DNA from 2 places in the Mesorhizobium sp. BR1-1-15 genome. Region 2 is predicted to be linked to the other one. Evidence: predicted binding sites of a transcription regulator. Region 2 holds the regulator's gene; the other holds the start of a gene.
What was found. The regulator PhoB, encoded in region 2, activates phosphate uptake and scavenging genes when phosphate is short. The targets are predictions, from matches to a motif close to TGTCATNNANCTGTCAT.

Region 1 (5,125 bases), on a different contig from region 2:
CATATGCGCTTCGAACCAGCGCATGTGGAATTCGCGCAGATAGTAGGAGCCCATCAGCCAGTAGTCGCCATTGCCCCAGTTGAAGACGGTGAGATCGCCCTTCAGCCGCCCGTCCGGCCCGAGCATCGGCGCCAGCCTCGCCTGTCCCGCCTTCGGCAGCCTGCAGACCAGCAGCCTGTCGAGCCAGGCCTCCGCGCCCGGTCCCGTGATCGCGTAGCGCGCATAGGCCGAGATATCGATGAGGCCGGCGGCGCGCCGGACTTGCAGCGCCTCGTCACCGACGATGTCGAAGGCGTTGGAACGCCTGAGCGTCGTCTCCTCGCGGAATCCCATCGGCGCGAAATAGGCGGGGATTTCCAGCCCCCAGGAGGCCATCCATTCGCAGCCCGCCGCACTCATGCCGTCATAGGCGCCGGGGCGTTTCAGCGGCCGGCCCGCAGGCATCCGTTCGTTGGGAAAGGTCATGACGAAACGACGAGAATAAAACTGTCGCGTCGTCTGCCTGAGATATTCCCGGTTTGCGGCGAAGGCGCCGTAGCGGGCGATGTCCATGCCGAAAATGTCGGCCTGCGGCTCGCCGTAAATCATCCACTCGGCCAGCGACTTGCCGACGCCGCCGCCCTGGCTGAAGCCGGCCATGACGCCGCAGGCGACCCAGTAATTCTTCAGGCCGCGGACCGGCCCGACGATCGGATTGCCGTCCGGGGTGAAGGTGAAGGCGCCGTTGACCCATTTGCGGATGCCTGCCGTCGCCAGGCAAGGGAAGCGCTCATGCGCCTTGGCAAGTTCCGGGCCGATGCGGTCGATGTCTTCGGGGATGAGCTCGATGCCGTAATCCCACGGCGCGCCGTCCATGTTCCAGTGCTTCGGGTTCTGCTCGTAGACGCCGAGCAGCACGCCCTTGCGCTCCTGCCGCAGATAGGAAAAGCCGTCGAGATCGACGGCCAGGCCGATCTCCTTGTCGAGGGCAGCGACTTCCGGAATGTCCTCGGTGACGAAATAATGGTGCTCCATCGGCGTCACCGGCAGTTCAACCCCAGCCATGCGGCCGAGTTGCTTGGCCCACAACCCGCCGGCATTCACGACATGCTCGGCGGTGATGGTGCGTTGCTCTGTGACCACGTCCCAATGGCCGTCGGCGCGCGCCTTCAGCTCGACCACGCGGTTGCGCAGGATCACGTCGGCGCCGCGCTTCTTGGCGGCACCGACATACGCATGCGTCGTGCCGTAAGGGTCGAGATGGCCCTCGTTGGAATCGTAGAGGCCGCCAAGCACGCCGGTGACGTCGACGATCGGGCAGATCGCCTTGATCTCGTCAGGCGTCACCAGCCGGGCGGTCTCGATGCCGACCGACTGGAATACCGCCCAGGCCGATTTCAGCCACTCCCAGCGCGCCGGATCGCTGGCGATGTTGACGCCGCCGGTCATGTGCAGGCCGACGTCCTGGCCGGATTCGGCCTCGATCTCGCGGTAAAGGTTGATGGTGTAATCCTGCAGCGCGGCGACATTGGGGTCGGCATTGAGCGCGTGGAACCCCGCCGCCGCATGCCAAGTCGACCCCGCCGTCAGTTCGGCGCGCTCGATCAGCGCCACATCCGACCAGCCGAACCGCGCCAGGTGATAGAGCACCGAAGCGCCCACCACTCCTCCCCCGATGACGACTGCGCGGTAGTGAGACTTCAAGGCTTCCCTCCCCGGACTGTCCGAAACCGGCACCATATACGTACTGTACATAAGTGTCTAGTACTGCGAACAGCTCCTGGACGCTGTCGAACCTGTGTTGGAACGATCGATTTTCCGGCGCGGCCGCACTTCCCCAGCAGCGTCGCGGCGGGCCGACGCGAATGCGTCACCAACTGTCATGCAAGCATCATGTTCGCGCCTTAGACCGCTTGCCGAGGGCACAAGCGGCCCTCCAGGGCGGCAGCCTCGCCGCCGCCAGGCAACCTCAGAATTCCGCCGTCCCGGCGCTTTGTCATCAAGGGGATATCCATGACGCATCTACGCTCATTCTCGTTGCGGCTGCTGGTCGCCGCGCTGGCGGCCTCGGCCGTTTCGCTGCCCGCCTTCGCCGACAGCTCGGCCAGCGTCGGCGGCGCCAGTTTCGTCAACAAGGGGCTGGTGGGGGTTGGCCGCATCCCGGCCGGCCAGCGCGACAGGTTCGGCGAGACCTTCGGCTCCGGCTCCGGCATGTCGATCGACACCGCGGGCTGGACGCATGATGCCGGCACCTACAGAGGCTCGCTGTGGCTGCTGCCCGACCGCGGTTATAACGTCGTCGGTACCACCGACTACCGGCCGCGCCTCAACACGATCAACATCGAGTTCGCCCCGGTGGCGCCAGGTGCCGCGCCCGCGGCCGGCCAGGAGCAGACCGGCGTCAAGGCGACGCTCGCCGACACCATGCTCCTGACCGACGACAAGGGCGCCGACGCCAGCGGTCTCGACCCGCTGAACGGCGTGCGTCCCGCCGCCGGCGACATGCCTGTCCTGCCGCAGGCCGACAATGGCAAGCTCGCGCTCGACAACGAGGCGATCGTGCGGCTGCCCGACGGCACCATGCTCGTCTCCGACGAATACGGTCCCGACATCTACCGCTTCTCCGCCGACGGCCGTCTGATGTCGGCGACCCAGCCTCCGGCCGCGCTCGTGCCGATGCGCCACGGCACGGCCAATTTTGCTTCCGACAATCCGGGCCCAGGTGCTGCCGAACCCGACCCAAAGGATCCCGAAACCGGCCGCCAGAACAATCAGGGCCTCGAAGGCATGGCAATGACGCCGGACGGCAAGTTCGTGATCGCGGTTTTGCAGTCGGCGACCCGGCAGGACGGCGGCGATTCGGCCTCGACGCGCCAGAACACCAGGGCGCTGGTCTATGACGCCTCCGATCTTGCCCATCTCAAGCTGGCACATGAATATGTCGTGCCGCTGCCGGTGTTCAAGGACGCCAAGGGCAAGACCAAGGTGGCTGCGCAAAGCGAGATCGTGGCGCTGTCGGATACAGCTTTCCTGATGCTGGCGCGCGACAGCGGCAACGGCCAGGGCCTGAAGGGCGAAGAGTCGCTGTATCGCAAGATCGACATTGTCGACCTTTCCGGCGCGACCGACATCGCCGGCGGTCCCTTCGATGCCGCCGACAAGCCGGTGGCGCCCAAGGGCGTGCTCGATCCGTCGGTGACGCCGGCAAGGCTGACGCCGTTCATCGACATCAACGACAAGGCCGAGCTTGCCCGCTTCGGCCTGCACAATGGCGCGCCCAATGACAAGGACAACCTCTCGGAGAAGTGGGAAGCGATGTCGCTGGCGAGCGTGCTCGATCCGAAGCTGCCCGACGACTATTTCCTGTTCGTCGCCAACGACAACGATTTCCTCGCCCAGGGCGGTTTCCAGGTCGGCGCGCCCTACAAGGCCGAGGACGGCGCCGATGTCGACACCATGTTCCTTGTCTTTCAGGTCACGCTTGCCGGCCTCGCCAGGAAGTAAGCATCTTGCAGGAGGCGCCGCCTGGCGCCTCCTGCCCGACAAGCTTGATCGGATGCACGACGGCGTGCCTTGCCCGCCGTCGCTCCTTTCGCAAGGGTGCATCCCGGTCGGGCCTGCGGTATCCTGCGTGCCGGACTCAAAACAACCAGCTTTGCCGGATTGCCCGCCATGGATGAAAAGATGCCCGCGCGCCGGCGCACCGGTGACCTGACCAGCGGCTCCATTCCGCGCACGCTCCTGCTGTTCGCCCTGCCGGTGCTCGGCTCCAACGTGCTGCAATCGCTCAACGGCTCTGTAAACGCCGTCTGGGTCGGCCGCTTCCTCGGCGAATCCGCGCTCACCGCCACCTCCAATGCCAATCTGGTGCTGTTCCTCATCCTCGGCACCGTGTTCGGCATTGGCATGGCGGCCACCATACTGGTGGCGCAATCGGTCGGCGCCCGCGACCTGCCCGAGGCGCGCCGCATCGTCGGCACCAGCGCCACGTTCTTCTTCTTCGTCTCGGTGCTGTTCGCCGTCTGCGGCTGGATCTGGGTAGACGCCATTCTGGGCGCGCTCGGCACACCGCCCGACGCCTTGCCGCTGGCGCGCTCCTATTTGCGCATCATCTTCGTGGCCGTGCCGATGATGAACCTTCTGTCCTTTGTGATGACGGTGCTGCGCGGCGCCGGCGATTCGCGCACGCCGTTCTTTTTCATGGCGCTCGCCGTCGTGCTCGACATCATCTTGAACCCGCTGCTCATCCGCGGCATCGGGCCGTTTCCAGAGCTCGGCATCGCCGGCTCGGCAACCTCGACGCTTGTGGGCCAGACGGTGAGCGTCATTGCCATCCTGATCGTGCTCTATGTCCGCAAGCACCCGCTGCGTCTGGCCGGCGCCAATCTGGCGCTGCTGCGGCCGGATCCCGCCTTGCTGCGCGTCGTCGTTTTCAAGGGGGTGCCGATGGGTTTGCAGATGATCGTGATTTCGGCCGCGGCCCTGACGGTGATGGGCATCGTCAATTCCTACGGTTCGCAGGTGGCCGCCGCCTACGGCATCGCCGCGCAGTTATGGACCTACATCCAGATGCCCGCGCTTGCCATCGGCGCGGCCGTGTCCTCGATGGCGGCCCAGAACGTCGGTGCCGGCCGCTGGGACCGCATCAGCCGCATCGCAGCGTCAGGCGTCGGCTTCAACCTGGTGCTGACCGGCGCTCTCGTGGCACTTCTATGGGTCTTCGACCGCTCGATCCTCAGTCTGTTCCTGAGCCGCGACAGCGCGGCGATAGACATCGCCGCTCACATCAACAACGTCGCGTCCTGGTCGTTCATCCTGTTCGGCGTCACCATCGTGCTGTTCGCCACCGTGCGCGCCACGGGCGCCGTGATGCCGCCGCTGGTCATCCTGGTGATCTCGGTGTTGGTCGTGCGCACCGGCTTTGCCTATTTCATGCGGGATGTGATCGGCGAGGAAGCGCTGTGGTGGAGTTTCCCGGCCGGCTCGATCACCTCCCTGCTGCTGGCCGCGGCCTACTACCGTCTCGGCGGCTGGCGCACCCTGCACATGATCGAGAACCGGCCGGCCGCCGGCGAGCCGCCCGACACCGGGCTCGGCGTGCCGCGCCAGCGCGCGCATTTTTCCCCAGAGACGCCGAACGGTTGAA
Region 2 (5,125 bases):
GCCTGGCCTGGCTGGCGCTGATCCTCGGCGCACTGCTCTATAAGGGCCTGTCGGGTGTTTCGCTCTCTGTGTTCACCGAAATGACACCGCCGCCCGGCGATGCCGGCGGCCTGCTCAATGCCATCTACGGCAGTATCATGATGACAGTCATCGCCGTCATCGTCGGCACGCCGATCGGTGTCCTCGCTGGGACCTACATGGCCGAATATGGCCGCTTCTCGCGCCTCACCACCGTCGTGCGCTTCATCAACGACATCCTGCTGTCGGCACCCTCGATCATCGTCGGCCTGTTCGTCTACGAGCTGCTGGTGCGGCCGATGGGACATTTCTCGGCGATTGCCGGTGCCGTCGCACTGGCCATCCTGGTCATCCCGGTCGTCGTTCGCACCACGGAGGACATGCTCAACCTGGTGCCGAACGCCCTGCGCGAGGCCGGCGCCGCGATCGGCGCGCCGCGCTGGGTGGTCATCCGCTCGGTCGCCTACCGTGCGGCGCTGTCGGGCATCGTCACCGGCATATTGCTGGCCATCGCCCGCATTTCCGGCGAGACGGCGCCGCTGCTCTTCACGGCACTCAACAACCAGTTCTGGTCGAGCAATCTCAACGCCCCAATGGCCAGCCTGCCCGTCACCATCTTCCAGTTCGCTCTCAGCCCCTACGAGGAATGGCAGCAGCTGGCGTGGACCGGCGCACTCATAATCACCCTTACGGTTCTCGGGCTGAGCATCTTCGCCCGCAGCCTTACCGGACGCAGAGAGGACAGATGAAACCGATGTTGTCCACCGAGTTGAATACGCCCGAAGTCGCGGTCGAGAAAGCCAAGATCGAGGTCAAGGGCCTCAATTTCTACTATGGCCAGTCGAAGGCGCTGAAGGATATCAGCCTGTCGCTGCCCGAGCGCAGCGTCACCGCCTTCATCGGGCCTTCGGGCTGCGGGAAGTCGACGCTGCTGCGCGTCTTCAACCGCATCTACGAGCTTTACCCGAGGCAGAGCGCCGAGGGCCAGGTGCTGCTCGACGGCCAGAATATCCTCGACCGCTCGCAGGATCTCAACCTGCTCAGGACCAAGATCGGCATGGTGTTCCAGAAGCCGACGCCGTTCCCGATGTCGATCTACGAGAACATCGCCTTCGGCGTCAGGCTCTATGAGAAGCTCAGCAAGGCGGAGATGGACGGCCGTGTCGAGCAGGCGCTGAAGCGCGCGGCACTGTGGAGCGAGGTCAAGGACAAGCTCAACGCCAGCGGCCTCAGCCTTTCGGGCGGCCAGCAGCAGCGCCTCTGCATCGCCCGCACGGTGGCGGTGAAGCCGGAGGTCATCCTGCTCGACGAGCCTGCCTCGGCGCTCGATCCGCTGTCGACCGCCAAGATCGAGGAGCTGATCGACGAGTTGCAGGCCGATTATACGATCGTCATCGTCACCCACAACATGCAGCAGGCGGCGCGCGTGTCGAAGCAGACCGCCTTCATGTATCTGGGCGAGCTGGTCGAGTTCGACCGCACCGAGAAGATCTTCACGTCGCCCCGCGAGAAGCGCACGCAGGACTATATCACCGGCCGCTTCGGCTGATCCCAGGCATACGAGGACCAAGATCATGGCCGAACACACAGTCGCAGCCTTTGACGAAGATCTCGGACAGATCAGCAGGCTGATCCGCGACATGGGCGATCTCGCCTCATCGATGGTCGGCGGCGCGACCAAGGCGCTCCTGAATTCCGACAACGCGCTCGCCCAGCGCGTCGTCTCCGACGACGCGATCATGGATGCGCGCCAGCGCGAACTCGACGACCGCGCCATCACCCTGATCGCCAAGCGGCAGCCCATGGCGGACGATCTGCGCCATGTCGTCGGCTCGATCCGCATGGCGGGCGATCTCGAACGCATCGGCGATCTCGCCAAGAACATCGCCAAGCGCGTCGGCACCGTCGGCCTTGCCGCCACGCCGCGCGACCTGTCGCACTCCATCGACGCCATGGCGCAGCTTGTGCTGATCCAGGTGCAAGGCGTGATCGAGGAGTATGCGGCGCGCGATGCCGCGGCACTTGCGAAGCTGCGCGCCGACGATGAACGCATCGACGTCAAATACACGTCGGTCTTCCGCGAGCTGCTGACCTACATGATGGAGGATCCGCGCAACATCACCGCCTGCACGCATCTTTTGTTCTGCGCCAAGAATCTCGAGCGCATCGGCGATCACGTGACCAACATTGCCGAAAATGCCTATTATGTGCTGACCGGCACGCAATTGCCCGCCAATCGCCCGAAGCAGGACGAGACGGCGATGTCGGCGCCAGCGGCTTGACGGCAGGGGTGACCAGTCGATGATCGCGCCACGCATCATGGTGGTGGAGGACGAGGAGCCGCTGGGTGTGCTGCTCCGTTACAATCTGGAATCGGAGGGTTATCAGGTAGAGGTGGTGACGCGCGGCGACGAAGCCGAGATCCGCTTGCAGGAGAATGTCCCTGACCTTCTTGTGCTCGACTGGATGGTGCCGGCGGTGTCCGGCATCGAGCTCTGCCGCCGTCTCCGCATGCGGCCCGATACCGAGCGGCTGCCGATCATCATGCTGACGGCGCGCGGCGAGGAAAGCGACCGGGTGCGCGGTCTCTCCACCGGCGCCGACGACTATCTGGTCAAGCCGTTCTCAACGCCGGAATTCATGGCACGCGTCAAGGCGCTGCTGCGCCGCGCCAAGCCCGAAGTTCTGTCCAGCGTGCTCAAGGTCGGCGACATCGTGCTCGACCGTGAATCGCACCGGGTCTACCGCAAGAAAAGCGAGATCCGGCTCGGGCCGACCGAGTTCCGCCTGCTCGAATTCATGATGCGACATCCCGGCCGCGTGTTCTCGCGCAGCCAACTGCTCGACAATGTCTGGGGCGAAACGATCTATATCGACGAGCGCACCGTGGACGTGCATGTCGGCCGGCTGCGCAAGGCGGTCAACAACGGCCGCATGCCTGACGTTATCCGCACCATTCGGGGCGCGGGGTACGCGATCCGCGAAGACTAGGGATATGTCACGCAACGTTCTCGCCTATGCCTGATTTCGCCTGTGCCCCCGGCGCGAAAATTTCCTGGTCGACGAAGGTCAGCGCGCGCATGGCGCAGCCCTCGCGGATCAGCGGCAGTTCGTTCGGCTCGGTGTCGAAGGAAATCGATTTCGAGTGCTGGCCGCCGGCGGTCTGGGCAATGGCCTCGCGCAGAGCCGGCTCGATCAGGTCGAAGGCGGCGGCGCTGACGCCGACCATGGCGACCGGCGCCGGATCGATCAGGGCGAACAGGCTGCCAAGGCCGTAACCCAGCGCCTCGCCGGCCTTGCGGTAGGCTTCGCGCTCCGGCCCGTCCTTTTCGCGCGCCGAGGCCGCCAGGGTGCGCATGTCGGCGTCGCTGACGTCGACGGGCTGGGTGTCCTCGCCAAGCTGCCTCGCGTTGCGCCAAATGGCATAGTTGCCGGCATAGGCCTCGACGCAGCCGCGCCGCCCGCAGCGGCAGAGCGCCCCGCCGGGGCGATGGATCATGTGGCCGAACTCGCCTCCGGATGAATGGGTGCCGGTGAACAGTTCACCCTTCAGCACCAAGCCCATGCCGATGCCGTGCGACAAAAGTATGGCGATGAAGTCGTCGCGGTAGCGCTGGGGATCGCGCCAGCGCAGCGCCACCGCCATCATGTTGCAATCGTTCTCCATGGTGGCGGGAATGCCGAACTCGGCCTCCAGTATGTCGGCGAAGGCGATGTCGGTCTGCGGCGTGATCGGCGACCACAGCATGGCGCGCGCATCCGTGTCGGTGATGCCCTGGATCGCCAGCGCGATACGGGCGATGCTGCCGACGTCGAGGTCGGGATCCTCGAACCGCCGCCTGACGATGGCCACGCATTCGCCGATCAGCGCCTCGCGCGACAGGGTCAGCGTGTCCAGCCGGCGCTGCTCCTCAGATATCACCTGGCCGGCATAGTCGATGACTGCGACGGAGAGGAAATTCAGCGACAGCACAACGGTCATCACCGCCGCGGCTTCAGGGTTGAGGCTGAGGCCGACCTGCGGCCGACCGCGTTTCAGCGCACCGGCCTCGCTCGGCTTGCTCTGCGCCAGGATGCCTTCGCCAATCAGGTCGGAGGAGATCGCCGATATGGTGGAATGGCTGAGCCCGGTGGTCGCGGCAATCTCGGTGCGCGAGGGCTGCCCGGCACGGCGCACGGCCGCGATCACCATCGCCCGGTTGCGTCGGCGCAAATCGTCGTGGCGGATTCCGACCGACATGTTTCTCGCATCCTCCCCGTCGCCGCGTTCTCTCCCCAGGATCCCGACGACCGTCAAATACTGGCAGAACCGGCCTTGGCTGTCATTATTTATTCCGGAGCTCGAAAAAAATTCACGAGGACATCAAAATACATCAGAATCGACGTTGACAGCGTTCCGACGATGGACCAGTGTTTTTTCGAGGCTCGAAAAAATAGAGCCTTTGTGCCGGCCTACGGGCCTGTTTGGTCGCGCCATACGCGGCGCAGGGAGGATTAAGATGAAGAGATTCACAGCCGCCATCCTGGCGGGTGTCGCCATGTCGCTGACGCTCGCGTCGGTCGCGCAGGCGAAGGACAAGGTCATCGGCGTTTCCTGGTCGAACTTCCAGGAAGAGCGCTGGAAGACCGACGAGGCCGCCATGAAGAAGGCGATCGAAGCCGCCGGCGACAAGTATATTTCCGCCGACGCCCAGTCCAATCCCGGCAAGCAGCTCACCGACGTCGAGAGCCTGATCTCCCAGGGCGCCAATTCGCTGATCATCCTGGCGCAGGACGCCTCCGCCATCGGCCCGGCGGTGCAGAAGGCGCTCGACGAAGGCATTCCGGTCGTCGGCTATGACCGCCTGATCGAGAACAAGGACGTCTTCTATCTGACCTTCGACAACAAGGAAGTCGGCCGCATGCAGGCCCGCGAAGTGTTCAAGGTGAAGCCGGAAGGCAACTACGTCTTCATCAAGGGCTCGGGTGCCGATCCGAATGCCGATTTCCTGTTCTCGGGCTCCATGGAAGTGCTCAAGGACGCCATCGACAGCGGCAAGATCAAGAATGTCGGCGAAGCCTATACGGATGGCTGGCTGCCGGCCAACGCGCAGAAGAACATGGAGCA

Region 1: a site for PhoB is predicted at 1,858-1,874, ahead of LB541_RS21685 (esterase-like activity of phytase family protein). Genes of this name have one in related genera too.

What each region holds. Positions count from the first base shown of each region.
Region 1 is NZ_JAIUIF010000014.1:33,639-38,763, forward strand. Features, by position in the region: gene LB541_RS21680 (FAD-dependent oxidoreductase) at 1-1,683, opposite strand, end outside; gene LB541_RS21685 (esterase-like activity of phytase family protein) at 1,993-3,483, shown strand; gene LB541_RS21690 (MATE family efflux transporter) at 3,652-5,124, shown strand.
Region 2 is NZ_JAIUIF010000017.1:53,641-58,765, reverse strand. Features, by position in the region: gene pstA (phosphate ABC transporter permease PstA) at 1-767, shown strand, start outside; gene pstB (phosphate ABC transporter ATP-binding protein PstB) at 764-1,567, shown strand; gene phoU (phosphate signaling complex protein PhoU) at 1,593-2,300, shown strand; gene phoB (phosphate regulon transcriptional regulator PhoB) at 2,320-3,009, shown strand; gene LB541_RS23865 (ROK family protein) at 3,017-4,258, opposite strand; gene xylF (D-xylose ABC transporter substrate-binding protein) at 4,518-5,125, shown strand, end outside.